2 regions of the Candidatus Enterococcus clewellii genome follow, and region 2 is predicted to be linked to the other one. Evidence: predicted binding sites of a transcription regulator. Region 2 holds the regulator's gene; the other holds the start of a gene.
What was found. Region 2 encodes HrcA, which represses chaperone genes, less so after heat shock. Its sites were predicted from a motif close to TTAGCACTCNNNNNNNNNGAGTGCTAA; they were not measured.

Region 1 (7,705 bases), 400 kb from region 2:
GTTCATTTTCAGCTCGCTAGGCTTCTATCCAGTGACTGCCGGAAGTGGAGAATATGTCATCGGCATTCCATTGTTTGATCAAGCAACACTTCATCTATCAAATGGAAAGACACTGACCATTTCTAGCTCACCAAACCATGTACAACAACAATTTGTTCATGAAATAACACGCAATGAAGACAGCTACACTTCCTTGTTCTTCACTCATGACAATCTCCTTCAAGGCGGCACAATACATTACCAACTTGGAATCGTCCCAAATCCAAGAGATTATGCTGAAAGAGAACTGCCCTTTAGTTTGAAATAAATGAATTAAAACCTCTGTCATGACAAATCTGACGGAGGTTTTTGTTGTGTAGTTGGAGATAAGACCTTGTTTGATGGAACTCAAATAAATTTACATACACCTTATTTAGATTAAAACTAGTTCCATCTATCAAAAGCGTTTAATTCAACATCAACTTGAAATAATCAGTAATTTTTATTTTTAATTCAGTAAATTTTGTTCGACTCAAAGATATTTTTTTTATAATGAGATTAAATAAAAAGAAAAGGAGTTTTGTTATGAAAAAAATTTTGTTCGGTTTCATTTTATTAGGCACTTTCATTGCACCAGTACATTCTCAAGCAGAAACTAAACCGTCGCACTATTCTTATACCCCTGAAATGAATAAAGTGGAGGTAAAAGAAACAGGAGAAATGGTAAGAATTGAAATCGATGAAAACTCATTTATTGAGCTAGATAGTGCTTATAAAGATGTTACTGTTATTTCTAGTAACGACGACCCAACTAATAATTTGAGAAGTGTAACTTACGGAAAAACTATAACATTGACTAGTTCTGTACCTAGCTTTAATAGCACAGCATATTATTCAGAATACAATAATACATTTAAACGTTGGTATGCTGGTACTTTACAGTTTAGAAGTTCTAAATATCAAGGTGGCAAGTACGTTGCTACTTACGGTGGTATACTCATAATGCAAAACTGGTAAAACACTAAAATGGCCCTGTCACTCAAATAAGAGTATGTAGGGCTTTTTCTTTAGCCTTCATTTCCTTTACATCTAGTAATGTGGTGGAAATGTAAGTCATAAAAAAAAGAACCCTGATTTCTCAGGATTCTCAAAGATCTATTACATCATGCCGCCCATACCCATTGATGGGTCCATCGCAGGTGCTGCTACCCCTGCTGGTTCTGGTTTGTCTGCAACAACTGCTTCAGTTGTCAGCAATAATGCTGCAACAGATGCTGCGTTTTGCAGTGCAGAACGTGTTACTTTTGTTGGGTCAACGATTCCGGCTTCTACCATGTTTACCCATTCGCCATTCGCTGCATTGAATCCTGTTCCCAAATCGATATTTTTCAGTTTATCAACAATCACAGAGCCTTCATATCCAGCATTTTCTGCGATTTGACGAATTGGTTCTTCCAATGCACGAATCACGATTTTCACACCTGTTGCTACATCGCCTTCAGCTTCTACTTCAGAAACTTTACCGATTACGTTTACCAGTGCAGTACCACCACCGGATACCATGCCTTCTTCAACAGCGGCACGTGTTGCATTCAACGCATCTTCAATACGTAATTTCAATTCTTTCAACTCAGTTTCTGTTGCAGCACCAACTTTAACTACTGCCACACCACCAGCTAACTTAGCTAGACGTTCTTGTAATTTTTCGCGGTCAAAATCAGATGTTGTATCTGCAATTTGATTTTTAATTAATTGAACACGCGCGTCGATTGCTGCTTTTTCACCAGCACCTTCAACGATTGTTGTGTTGTCTTTATCAACGACGACTTTACTTGCATTTCCAAGGTTTTCAATTGTTGTGTCTTTCAATTCAAGGCCTAAGTCTTCAGTAATCACTGTACCGCCAGTTAATGTAGCGATATCTTCAAGCATTGCTTTACGACGATCGCCGAAACCAGGTGCTTTTACTGCTACTACGTTGAATGTTCCACGGATTTTGTTCAATACTAAGGTTGGTAAGGCTTCTCCGTCTACGTCATCAGCGATAATCAACAATGGACGTGACTGTTGCAGGATTTGTTCCAATAATGGAAGGATGTCCTGAATGTTTGAGATTTTCTTATCGGTAATCAGGATATATGGATTTTCTAAAACAGCTTCCATTTTATCATTGTCTGTAACCATGTATTGAGAAAGATAGCCACGGTCAAACTGCATACCTTCAACCACATCTAGCTCTGTTTCGATCCCTTTAGATTCTTCAATAGTAATAACACCGTCGTTACCTACTTTTTCCATTGCATCAGCGATCAGCTGACCAACTTTTTCAGAACCGGAAGAAACTGCAGCAACCTGTGCAATCGCTTCTTTAGAGTCAACAACGATCGAAATGTTGTGTAGTTCTTCTACAGCTGTTTTTGTTGCCAGTTCAATCCCGCGACGAATGCCTAAAGGATTAGCTCCCGCAGTCACGTTTTTCAGTCCTTCACGAACAATTGCTTGCGTCAAAACAGTTGCTGTTGTTGTTCCGTCACCAGCAATATCATTTGTCTTAGAAGCTACTTCTGAAACAAGCTTTGCGCCCATATTTTCGAAATGATCTTCTAATTCGATTTCTTTTGCGATTGTTACACCATCATTTGTGATCAGTGGTGAACCGTATGATTTTTCTAAAACAACGTTACGTCCCTTTGGTCCTAATGTTACTTTGACTGTATCTGCTAAAATATCTACACCGCGAAGCATTGCTGCACGCGCATCTTCTGCAAATTTGATTTCTTTTGCCATGATTATTTTCCCACCTTATCGTTGATTTTAATTATTAAATACTATGAAATATCGAGTCTTACTCGACGATTGCAATGATATCTTTTCCGGAAACGATCAAATACTCTTTTCCGTCAAATTTAACTTCTGTTCCTGAATACTTTTCAAACATAACTGTATCGCCTTCTTTAACTTCTGCAGGAACTTTTGTACCGTTATCAAGAACACGGCCTTCTCCCACTGCGATGACCGTTCCGTTTTGCGGTTTTTCTTTTGCAGCTGAAGCAAGAACGATGCCTCCTACTGTTTTTTCTTCTTCTTGAGCGACTTCAAGAATCACACGATCGCCTAATGGTTTTAACACAATGAATCCCTCCATAATAAAAATAGTTTAGTTGATTTTAGCACTCTTGCATATAGAGTGCTAACTACACTATTTATAATACTCATTTCTCTTTTGTAATGCAAGTCTTTTGTATGTAAAATCCGTTTTTCTTTAACGGCTTTTAAAAATTATCGTTCTGCTACAACGATTTAACCGCTTCATGGTAGAATAAAACAAAAGACATTCACATAGAAATATCTTGTTCCGCTTATCATTGGACTTTCAGTTACTACTCCTCAGACTATATGCCACACATAAATCAAGCCTATCAAAACCAACGAAGGGAGGAAAAACCATGAAACAACGACTCGCTCAAACATTTATACTCACATTCCTATATTTAGTCGTAGCGAACATCGGAAATTTCTTTTTTGGCGTGGATAAAGCGTTCAACTGGACGACAACTTTATGGGAAGCATTATTCTTTGCCATCTTTATCTTCTTGCTTCTAGGCTATCGAAAAAAATGATTCTCCTTTTATAAAATACTAAGGTGTGTTTTTACTTTGGACATCATTATGGGCAGTGGACACTCTTTTTATGCGTAAAATATTTTACAGAATTTATATACAGAATTTGTTTTCTCTATGCTATAATTTTAGGTAATTGCAAAAATTGAAAGGAGGTTCTCCATGTCTGCAAAAAAGATAAGCATCTCGATGGTCTTGCTTTATCTAGCCGTATATTTATCGCCTATGCTGGTTGCTCCCTTTTCTCAAGATGCTATCATTACAGCATCTACGATCACATATATTTTAGGCGCAGGGCTAATGATTTTTCTTTACTTTAAAGACAAACAACCTACAATGATTGAACAGGAAGGCAAACTGTCTTCTCCTGTCTTTATTCTGCTACTGGGTGTCAGCGGCATTCTGATTGCGATATTTTTACAAGCAATTATCATGGGTATCCAAACAGCAATCACAAATACAGAACCAAGCTCTGAAAATACTGAAAGTATCATTTCCATTATCGTCGATAATAAGCTGTTTATTCTGGCAACTATCATCGGCGGACCAATCATGGAGGAATTTGTTTTCAGACGGTCTTTGACGGATTTATTTACTTTTGAAAAAACCGGTTTTTGGCCGGCAGCCCTTCTCAGCTCTGCACTCTTTTCAATCATCCACTTTGATGGAAACTTTTTTGTCTACTTTTTCCTTGGATTGTTCTTTGCAATCCTCTACAAAATGACTGGAAAAATCTGGACATCGATCATCAGTCATTGTGGAATGAATGCCTTAGTTGTTATCGTTCAATTGATCGTGCATTATGGTATTGTCGAAATACCGAAATAAAGATATTGTTTTTCTACAAGAATATAGACAGTAAAACGGCTGAAGCGAAACGCTTCAGCCGTTTTGATTATTTCTGTTCTTTTTCTTCAGCCACAACAAGATCGTCATTATGCAAGAAGTAAATCAAGGTCTGCAATTCGTTTGTTAGGTCCACATTCTGGATCAATACATCGGAAGGTGCTGCCAGGCGAGCAATCGTAAAGTTTAAAATCCCTTTGATTCCCGCTTCTGCCAATTGATTCACCACATCCTGTGCTTTTCTGGCCGGCAAGGTCAAAATCGCTACTTCGATTTGTTGAATCTTGATTTGCTCAAGCATGTCTTCGATTGGGTAAACGGGCACGCCGTCCACAATTCTACCAACGATATCCTCATTGATATCAAACGCACAGCTTACACGAATACTGTTGCTTTGATGGAATTTATACTTCAATAATGCGCTTCCGAGATTACCAACACCAATCAACGCAACATTCGTCAATTCATCATCATTCAATGTTTTTCCGAAAAAGTTCATCAAGTTCTCAACATCATAGCCGTAGCCACGTTTTCCTAACTCACCAAAGTAAGAAAAATCCCTACGGATCGTTGCACTATCTACTTGAACTGCTTCACTCAACTCTGTTGAAGAAACTTTACTTTTTCCTGCATCGTATAAAATACGTAAATACCTATAATATAAAGGAAGCCGCCGAGCAGTGGCTTTTGGTATCGTTTGTTCTTTCACATTCATACCTCCAACTATTCTATATCTCCACTGTTAATAATAGCAGTTTTGCCTGAGAAAAAGCAATGTTACTGCTCATAAAATCAGAAATATTTCCAAAATGAAACATATTTGCTAACTGTATCATTTTACAGACCTGAATTTTTCTATATTTTATGCTACACTGAGTAGGATTAAAACGAAACGAGGATATAATTATGATTTTATTACAGGCAAATCAAATTGCTCGATACTTTGGAGCTGAGACTTTGTTTGAAAACATACAAATGGAAATTGCGGACAACAGTAGGATTGCGCTTGTTGGCCGCAATGGTGCTGGGAAGTCCACACTGTTGAAAATCATTGCAGGGATCGACCCGGCGGATGCTGGAACTATCGCAAAAAGTAAAACAGCGACACTTGGCTACCTAGCTCAAGATACAGGGCTAGCCTCAGATAAGAATGTCTGGGATGAGATGTTGCAAGCATTTGCCTCAGTCATTGCAATGGAAAATCGAATGCGTGAACTGGAACAGCTGATCAGTCAGGTCGACCCTGAAACAACGGATTATCAAAATCTGATGAAGGAATACGATCGGCTACAACAAGATTTTGCTGACAACAATGGCTATGGAATGGAAAATGAAATTCGCTCTGTTCTACATGGCTTCGGCTTTGATGAAAGCTTTTATGAGCGACCGATCAATGCTTTGTCAGGTGGTCAAAAAACACGTCTAGCTCTAGCCCGTATGCTGTTGCAAAAACCGGATATTTTAATTTTGGATGAGCCGACCAACCACTTAGATATCGAGACGCTCTCGTGGCTTGAAGGCTATTTACCAAACTACTCCGGTGCCCTGCTGATTGTTTCACATGACCGGTACTTTTTGGATAAGGTCGTAACAGAAATTTATGAGCTAAGCAGAAGAAAAATGCATTATTACAAAGGCAATTATTCTAAATACTTGAAACTAAAAGCAGAACAGCTGACAAGCGAATGGAAGGCTTTTGAAAAACAACAAACAGAAATCCATAAGTTAGAGGACTTTGTTGCACGAAATCTGGTGCGTGCTTCTACAACCAAAAGAGCTCAAAGTCGCCGGAAAACATTGGAAAAGATGGAGCGTCTGGATCGACCACAAGGTGATGAAAAATCGGCAAACTTCCTTTTTGGTATCGAAAAAACCTCCGGAAATGTTGTCTTACAGCTAGAAGACGGTGCCATCGGCTATGATGAAACCATTCTCTCCGCTCCTATCAATATGGATGTCCGCCGGCAAGAAGCTATTGCTTTAGTTGGACCAAACGGGATTGGTAAATCCACCCTGTTAAAATCAATTATTGGCAAGCTACCGTTTATTGAAGGAGAGCTTTCACTTGGGACCAATGTATCGATTGGTTATTACGATCAGGAACAAGCAAATCTACATGGAAACAAAACTGTTTTAGCCGAGCTGTGGGACGAACATCCAACCACACCGGAAAAAGAGATTCGCAATGTTTTAGGCAGCTTCCTTTTTAGTGGAAATGATGTAGAAAAAACAATCCCTCTACTAAGTGGTGGGGAAAAGGCTCGGGTCGCACTAGCCAAGCTGTCAATGAACAGGGAAAATTTTCTCATCTTGGATGAACCGACCAATCACCTTGATATCGACAATAAAGAAGTCTTGGAAAATGCCCTGATCGATTATGAGGGAACATTACTTTTCGTTTCCCATGACCGTTACTTCATCAATCGGATTGCAACGAAGGTTATTGAGCTTTCTGAAAATGGTAGTAAGCTGTATTTAGGCGATTATGATTATTATTTGGAAAAGAAAAAAGAAGAAGAAGAACTAGCTGCCTTAGCTGCAGCAGATCAGAAGCAAGCAGAAGTAGTGAATACAACCAAAAATGACTTTTTCTTGAACAAGGAAGCCCAAAAGATCGTACGTAATTTGAAAAGAAAAATCACACAAATCGAAGAAACGCTAGCTGAACTGGACGAATGCATCGATACGCTGGAAGCTGAAATGAGTCGTCCAGAAATGGTGGAGGACCATGTCCAGTTGATGGCTTTGAACAAAGAATTGGAAGAAAAACGCGCAGAGCAAGAGCAACAATTAAATGAGTGGGAAGAGCTAAGCTTAGAGCTGGAAGAAATGGAAGGCTAGCTTCTCAGACATGATTCAACTAGACAATAAAAAAGAAGAAACAGGGACCCCTGACTCACTGCTTCTTCTTTTTTATTGATCACTGATTGCATTTTTTTGCATTATTAAAAATTAAAGTTGCAAAACATTGCACGACATGCTATTTTATTTCTATAGGGGGAATGATTATGCTGATAGAAGAACGGTTAGCGCAGATTCTGGCTATTATTGATAAGGAACAGCGAGCAACCATTGATGAGCTGGCAGAAACGATGCACGTATCGAAGGACACCATCCGAAGAGATTTAATTCGACTTGAACAGCAACAGCTTGTTCGCCGCATCCATGGTGGTGCCGTTTCAACAAAAAAAGAAGCGGTAATCTTTGACTACAATGAGCGTTCACATATGTCGAATGACGTAAAGCAATCAATCGGACGT
Region 2 (7,705 bases):
AGAGATTCAGCTAACCACAGCTAAGCATCCAGAAAAACAGATGGAAACTATTTATATAGGCGGTGGAACACCAACGTCCCTAAATGCAGCTCAATTGGATCGTTTGCTATCGGGTGTAAGAGAGCTATTGCCATTTGATGACAAACGAGAATTTACTGTAGAAGCAAATCCAGGTGATTTAACTCAGGATAAACTGAAAGTCATGAAGAACTATGGCGTCAATCGCTTATCAATGGGTGTGCAAACATTTGATGATCGATTGCTGAAAAAAATCGGTCGCAAGCATACGGCAGCGGATGTCTATGAGACTATGCGTTTTCTGGAAAAAGAAAATTTTGAAAATGTTAGTATTGATTTGATTTATGCACTTCCCGGGCAAACGGTGGAGGGCTTTCAAGATACCTTACAAAAGGCAATTGAATTGGATTTGCCTCATTATTCCTTGTACTCTTTGATTCTTGAAAATAAGACGATGTTTATGAACTGGGTCCGACAAGGGCGCTTGGAATTGCCAGATGAAGATACTGAGGCTGGCATGTTTGAAGCAACTATCGAGCAAATGGCGAAAACGGGCAGACATCAATATGAAGTAAGCAACTTTGCTTTGGATGGAAAAGAGAGTCAGCATAATCTGGTTTATTGGAATAATGAACATTATTATGGTTTTGGTGCAGGAGCAAGTGGCTATCTTGGGGATGCTCGTTACCGCAACTTTGGACCGATTCAACATTATCTGCAACCGCTAAGAGAGGGCAAGCTACCTGTACTGGAAACAGAGCAATTGACCAGAGCCAATCAAATCGAGGAAGAAATGTTTCTAGGCTTGCGGAAATTGGCTGGTGTCAGTAAAGAGCGATTTGAAGAAAAATTTCAAACAACTATTGCACAGGTCTATGGTCCTGTGCTTGAAAAATTGAAAGCAGAAGGGTTGCTTGCAGAATCAGAAAAGTATTTTAGCTTAACTGAAAAGGGATTATATATAGGAAACGAAGTCTTTGAATCCTTCCTACTAGATGAATAAAAAGGCTAAAACAGTAATTTTTAGCACTCGACTATAAAGAGTGCTAAAATTACTGTTTTTTTCTTGACAATTCTAACAGGACTTGCTATATTTATACTTGTGTTAGCACTCATTAGATAAGAGTGCTAATGGAGGGTGGTAATTATGCTTACAGAAAGACAAAACGAAATATTGAGACTTATCATCCAACATTACACAACAACAGGGACACCTGTAGGTTCGAAGAAATTGATGGAGGATGGAGTCAAGTCCAGTTCTGCAACGATTCGCAATGAGATGAAAGCTTTAGAGGAGCATGGTCTGCTATTGAAGACCCATTCTTCTTCTGGAAGAGTTCCGTCTATGGCGGGGTATCGCTACTATGTAGATCATCTGTTGAAACCGGCGGAAGTAGATTCCGGAGAAGTGAATCTTATCCGTCAATCATTTGGTACTGAATTTCGTGAAATCAATGACATCATCGAACAATCAGCTAAAATTTTATCTGAGTTGACTAGCTATACCGCTTTTTCGTTGGGACCGGAAGTGAAAGAAAGAAAACTAACAGGATTTCGGATGGTTCCTTTGAATGATCGGCAGATAATTGCTATTATTGTAACGGATAAAGGCAATGTTGAAAATCAAGTGTTTGCTATACCAACATCTGTTACTAGCGAAGACTTAGAAAAGATGACCAAAATCATCAATGATAAGTTAGTGGGGCAACCCTTGCTGACTGTTTATCACCGATTGAGAACAGAGATACCTATGATCTTGCATAGATATTTCCAAACACCGGAAGGGATGATGAATTTATTTGATTCGATGCTGGGACACATTTTTGAAGAAAAAGTATATGTGAGCGGTCGATTGAATCTGTTGGATTTTGATGGCGGATTGGATAACAAACAGTTGAAGTCTGTTTATTCATTTATGAAGAACACAGAAGAGCTGACTCATCTGCTGGATATCTCAGGCGACTCCGCTGTACCCATCAGCTTCAAAATTGGTTCGGAAATTGGCAATGATCTGCTGGATAATATGAGCATGATCACAGCAACCTATGAAGTTGTCGGACATGGGAAAGGAACTATTGCTTTGTTGGGACCAACCAGTATGCCTTATTCTAAAATGTTCAGTCTGGTCGATGTATTCAGAAATGAACTGGCATCACAGTTAGGTTCTTACTATAGATTTCTTGATGGATAACGCCTTGGTGCTATTCTTAAAGATAAAAATGATTCTACGAAATGAGAAGGGAAGTTGCAAGATTGGATAATGAAAAACAAGAAGAAGTAAAAGATGATATTCAGGATCAGACAGAAAACGTGGACGAGACAGAAACACTGTCAGAAACGGATACGCTGAAAAATGAATTGAATGAAATGGAAGATAAATTCTTACGTGCACGAGCGGAAATCGCTAATATGAGCAATCGTTTCAAAAACGAACGTGAGCTTTTGGTTCGCTATAGATCTCAGGATTTAGGGAAGAAGATTTTGCCGGCAATGGATAATTTGGAACGCGCGATGGCAATCGAAGTAGATGATGAACAAGGAGCTAGCTTGAAAAAAGGTATCTCTATGGTTCATGAAAATTTGCTGAATGCATTGAAGGAAGAAGGAATTGAAGAAATTCCTGCTGTCGGTGCAGCTTTTGATCCTAATCTACATCAGGCAGTTCAAACTGTCCCTGCAGGCGAGGGTGTCGAATCAGATACGATCGTAGAAGTTCTGCAAAAGGGCTACAAATTACAGGATCGTATTTTACGTGCCAGCATGGTCGTTGTAGCACAATAGAATGGCTTATAGCAGAAATTTAGATAGACAAACTATAAAAAAAGAAGACAGGAGATAATAAACATGAGTAAAATAATCGGTATTGACTTAGGTACAACAAACTCAGCAGTAGCTGTTTTAGAAGGCGGAGAAGCAAAAATTATTGCAAATCCGGAAGGAAACCGTACAACTCCTTCAGTAGTATCATTCAAAAATGGCGAAATTCAAGTAGGGGAAGTAGCAAAACGTCAGGCAGTGACAAACCCTCATACTGTTTCATCTATCAAACGTTACATGGGTGAAGCTGGCTATAAAGTAGAAGCAGACGGAAAAACATATACACCTCAAGAAATCTCTGCAATGGTTTTACAATATCTTAAAGGCTTTGCAGAAGAATATCTGGGAGAAAAAGTTGAAAAAGCGGTTATTACAGTACCGGCTTACTTCAATGATGCACAACGTCAAGCAACGAAAGATGCTGGTAAAATTGCCGGTTTGGAAGTTGAACGTATCGTCAACGAGCCAACTGCAGCAGCATTAGCTTATGGGCTAGACAAAACAGATAAAGAAGAAAAAATCCTTGTATTTGACTTGGGTGGTGGTACATTTGACGTATCGATCCTTGAATTAGGAGACGGCGTATTCGATGTATTGTCTACTTCAGGCGATAACAACCTTGGTGGGGATGATTTTGATAACAAGATCATTGATTACATGGTTGCTGAGTTCAAAAAAGAAAACGGCATTGATCTTGGTCAAGATAAGATGGCCTTGCAACGTCTGAAAGATGCTGCTGAAAAAGCGAAAAAAGATTTGTCAGGTGTAACAAGCACACAAATCAGCTTACCGTTTATCACAGCTGGCGACGCTGGTCCTTTACATTTAGAAATGAACTTGACTCGTGCGAAATTTGATGAATTGACAGCTGATCTTGTAGAACGTACAAAAATTCCAGTTCGTCAAGCGTTGAAAGATGCTGATTTGAATGCTTCTGATATCGATGAAGTAATCCTAGTTGGTGGTTCTACACGTATTCCTGCTGTTGTTGAAGCAGTACGTAAGGAAACAAACAAAGAACCAAACAAATCAGTAAACCCGGATGAAGTTGTAGCAATGGGTGCGGCAATCCAAGGGGGCGTTATCACAGGTGATGTGAAAGACGTTGTACTATTGGACGTAACACCATTATCACTTGGTATCGAAACAATGGGTAGTGTCTTTACTAAATTGATCGATCGTAATACAACAATCCCAACAAGTAAATCTCAAGTATTCTCTACAGCAGCGGATAACCAGCCGGCAGTAGATATCCATGTCCTGCAAGGGGAACGTCCTATGGCAGCAGACAATAAAACATTAGGAAGATTCCAATTAACAGATATTCCGCCAGCACCACGTGGCGTACCTCAAATCGAAGTAAGCTTCGATATCGATAAAAACGGTATTGTAAACGTACGTGCTAAAGATTTAGGTACTCAAAAGGAACAAACAATCACAATCAAATCATCTTCAGGTTTATCTGATGAGGAGATCGAACGCATGGTTAAAGATGCGGAAGCAAATGCTGAAGCAGATAAACAACGTAAAGAAGAAGTTGACCTTCGCAATGACGTAGATGCATTGTTGTTCACTGTTGATAAAACATTGAAAGAGCTTGAAGGAAAAGTAGATGCTGAAGACGTGACAAAAGCAGAAGAAGCACGTGATGAATTGAAAGCCGCTGTTGAAGCAAATGATATCGAGCTGATGAAGACGAAACGTGACGCATTGAACGAAATCGTTCAAAACCTTTCTGTAAAACTTTACGAACAAGCAGCACAGCAGCAAGCACAAGAAAATCCTGAAGCAGCACAAGGCGGAGCTGATGATGTCGTAGATGCTGACTTTGAAGAAGTCGAAAAAGACGAAGACTAATTCCTAAAAAAGGAACAAGTCCTGATTAGGAAAGTGGGCGGGACAGAAGTGTAATAGCTGCTTCTGTCCCGTCATTTTCTTGTCATGCAGTATGGCTTGATCAGTGAATAAAAAGCGACCTTAAGAGGTTCTTGACCTTGTTTTTTACATAAATGTATTTAGGTTTTACCTGAATTGTGTTATGATTACAACGATACTTTTGTTGTAAGATGTTGCTTTTGGAACAATGTTCATTCAAAGGACAAAAAAGATTGAAGCAAGTGATTCAGTCTTAATGGAATTACAAGTTGGAGGGAAGCCAATGGCTACAAAGAGAGATTACTATGAAGTGCTGGGGTTATCTAAAGGTGCTTCAGATGATGAAATAAAAAAAGCTTATCGGAAGCTTTCCAAAAAATACCATCCAGATATCAATAAGGATGCAGATGCTGAGACGAAGTTCAAGGAACTGACAGAAGCTTATGAGGTCTTAAGTGACCCTCAGAAGAAAGCAGCCTATGATCAGTATGGACATGCTGGAACAGATCCTAGCTATGGCGGCGGTGCAGGCGGCTTTGGTGGTTTTGGCGGCGGTGGATTCAGCGGCGGTGGCGGTTTTGGTGGTTTTGAAGATATCTTTGATTCATTTTTTGGCGGCGGTGGCGGACGTACAGTTGATCCGACTGCTCCTAGACAAGGATCTGATTTGCAATATACGATCCAGTTGAAATTTGAAGAAGCGATTTTTGGTATAGAAAAAGAAATCAAATACAAACGTGAAGATGTTTGTGGTACTTGTCATGGTAATGGAGCCAAGCCAGGTACTCAGCCAGAAACCTGCCATAAATGTCATGGTTCTGGATCGATCAACGTGGAACGTCAAACGCCACTTGGTCGTGTAATGAGTCGTCAAACCTGTGATGTTTGTCGAGGTACAGGGAAAGAAATCAAAGATCCTTGTCCAACATGTCATGGTTCAGGTCACGAAAAGAAAGCACACCGTGTGAAAGTCAATGTTCCTGCGGGTGTGGAAGATGGCCAACAAATGCGTTTAGCTAACCAAGGGGAAGCGGGAATGAATGGTGGACCTTATGGAGATCTGTATGTTGTCTTCAATGTCGAGGAAAGCAATATTTTCGATAGAGACGGTTCAGAAATCTATTATGAATTGCCATTAAGCTTTGTACAAGCAGCGTTAGGTGATGAGGTTCAAGTACCAACTGTTCATGGGGATGTGAAGCTGAAAATCCCTGCTGGTACGCAAACTGCAACAAACTTCCGTTTGAAAGGTAAAGGAGCTCCTCGTTTGAGAGGCGGTGCTACTGGCGATCAACACGTGAAGGTCAAATTGATTACACCGAAAAACCTGAATGAGGAGCAAAGAGAAGCGTTGCGTGCCTTTGCTAAAGCAGGTGGTCAGGAAATCAATGAACAGCAAGAAGAAGGTTTTTTTGATAAAATGAAAGATGCTTTTGGAAGTAAAAAAAGAAAATAATGGGTGAAAAGTGAACAAGGTTTGCTTGCTCATTCAATAGACACAAAACAAGAGATTAGGCTGATATTCGAATCCTAAGCTCTTGTTTTTTTATTTTGAATTGTTTTGATGATGAAAATGGCAGGAAGGAGTAGCTATAATACATTAGAATGAAAGGGTATTCACACTTGGAGGGATTACCGATTTGGGATTAAAAAAGATTTAACAGGATTTTTATGTGTTATTTTTTATTCAACGGTCTAGTCAAATGAAAAAGGCACATTGTAGTTGTACCCAATTGTTCTGTGCATTTAGAGCAGCACATTATATAGTAAAGGAGGAGGAAGGATAATGATGGATTACAGAATTAGTTATATTATGTCGTCAGAAAATCAGCTACTATCTCTTGAAGAAGCCTCTGCAATAACTGGCATGAAAAGAGAAGAACTTTCCACTGAATTGAATAAGTTAAGTTGTTTAGCAAAGGAAATACTGGATGAAGAGATCGAGCTTACAGAAAATACAGTCAGGGTACCCTTGATATCAACAAAAAACTGGCTGGCGCTCATTTTTGGTCAAAGAGAAGAGGAGTTAATTTATTCCGAGCAAGAACGACAAGCAATGATCTATTTTCTGACCTTCAGCGGCTTTGAAGAATTGTCTGTATTCTATTTTCAGGAATTCTTTATGGTCAGTAAAAATACGATTTTAGCAGATGTAAAAAAGCTAAGGAAGTTTCTTGAAGGACGCGCGATTTCTTTAGAGTATTCAAGACGGGAAGGCTTCTTTCTAGCAGGAGATGAAGCAGCGGTTAGAACAATGGCGTATGTGTTATTAGGTAAGCTTATGGCGTGTACAAATGGAAAACGCTTGCTGTACAAAGGACTGTTAACTGTTTCATTTGACTACTATATTGATATCCGCCAACGTTTTTCTCGGACCATCCAACAGTATAGCTTGGTTCTTGTGCCAAGCAGGTTTGATGAAATGGTCTATTTTATTTCTTATTTGGTTGGTCGAATGAGCAGGCATGAAATACGATTTGAGGAAGAGGAGCAACAGATGGTAAAGACCTTGATTGCTTATCGTGCTTCGGAACAATTTCTGCTGGAATTTTCAGATATTCGAAATGAAGAGATGGAAAAGCTCTACATTACGGTTCTTTTCATGACTGTTGTTCAAGGAGAAATACAAGATACATCATTAGAGTTTCTATTGGAGTGTTCTGGAAAAATCATTCATGAAGTAGAGCGTTTAGCGGCGGTGGAATTTCAGGAGTATAGAAAATTGTTGTTGGATTTATTTTATCATCTGGTGCCGGCCTATTTTCGAATCAAGTTCGGGTTGCCGTTGAATAATGTATTGATTGACGAAATTGTTGTACAGTACCATGAAATATTCGAGCTCACAAAGAGAAGCTTATTTCCATTAGAAAATCTTGTGCAGAAAAAAATCCCAATGGAGGAAACAGGGTACTTTACCGTATTGTTTGGCGGTGCAATTCGAAGCCGAAAGTCTATGAAACAGAATGTGCAGTTGAAAGGATTGATTCTTTGTCCA

Region 1: a site for HrcA is predicted at 3,147-3,173, ahead of groES (co-chaperone GroES). Genes of this name have one in related genera too.

The regions. Positions count from the first base shown of each region.
Region 1 is NZ_CP147247.1:1,488,796-1,496,500, forward strand. Features, by position in the region: gene A5888_RS06925 (GH92 family glycosyl hydrolase) at 1-307, shown strand, start outside; gene A5888_RS06930 (hypothetical protein) at 565-996, shown strand; gene groL (chaperonin GroEL) at 1,138-2,766, opposite strand; gene groES (co-chaperone GroES) at 2,825-3,109, opposite strand; gene A5888_RS06945 (hypothetical protein) at 3,426-3,599, shown strand; gene A5888_RS06950 (CPBP family intramembrane glutamic endopeptidase) at 3,762-4,427, shown strand; gene A5888_RS06955 (redox-sensing transcriptional repressor Rex) at 4,495-5,154, opposite strand; gene A5888_RS06960 (ABC-F family ATP-binding cassette domain-containing protein) at 5,352-7,286, shown strand; gene A5888_RS06965 (DeoR/GlpR family DNA-binding transcription regulator) at 7,454-7,705, shown strand, end outside.
Region 2 is NZ_CP147247.1:1,090,852-1,098,556, reverse strand. Features, by position in the region: gene hemW (radical SAM family heme chaperone HemW) at 1-1,021, shown strand, start outside; gene hrcA (heat-inducible transcriptional repressor HrcA) at 1,166-2,209, shown strand; gene grpE (nucleotide exchange factor GrpE) at 2,272-2,799, shown strand; gene dnaK (molecular chaperone DnaK) at 2,863-4,692, shown strand; gene dnaJ (molecular chaperone DnaJ) at 4,994-6,166, shown strand; gene A5888_RS05145 (BglG family transcription antiterminator) at 6,497-7,705, shown strand, end outside.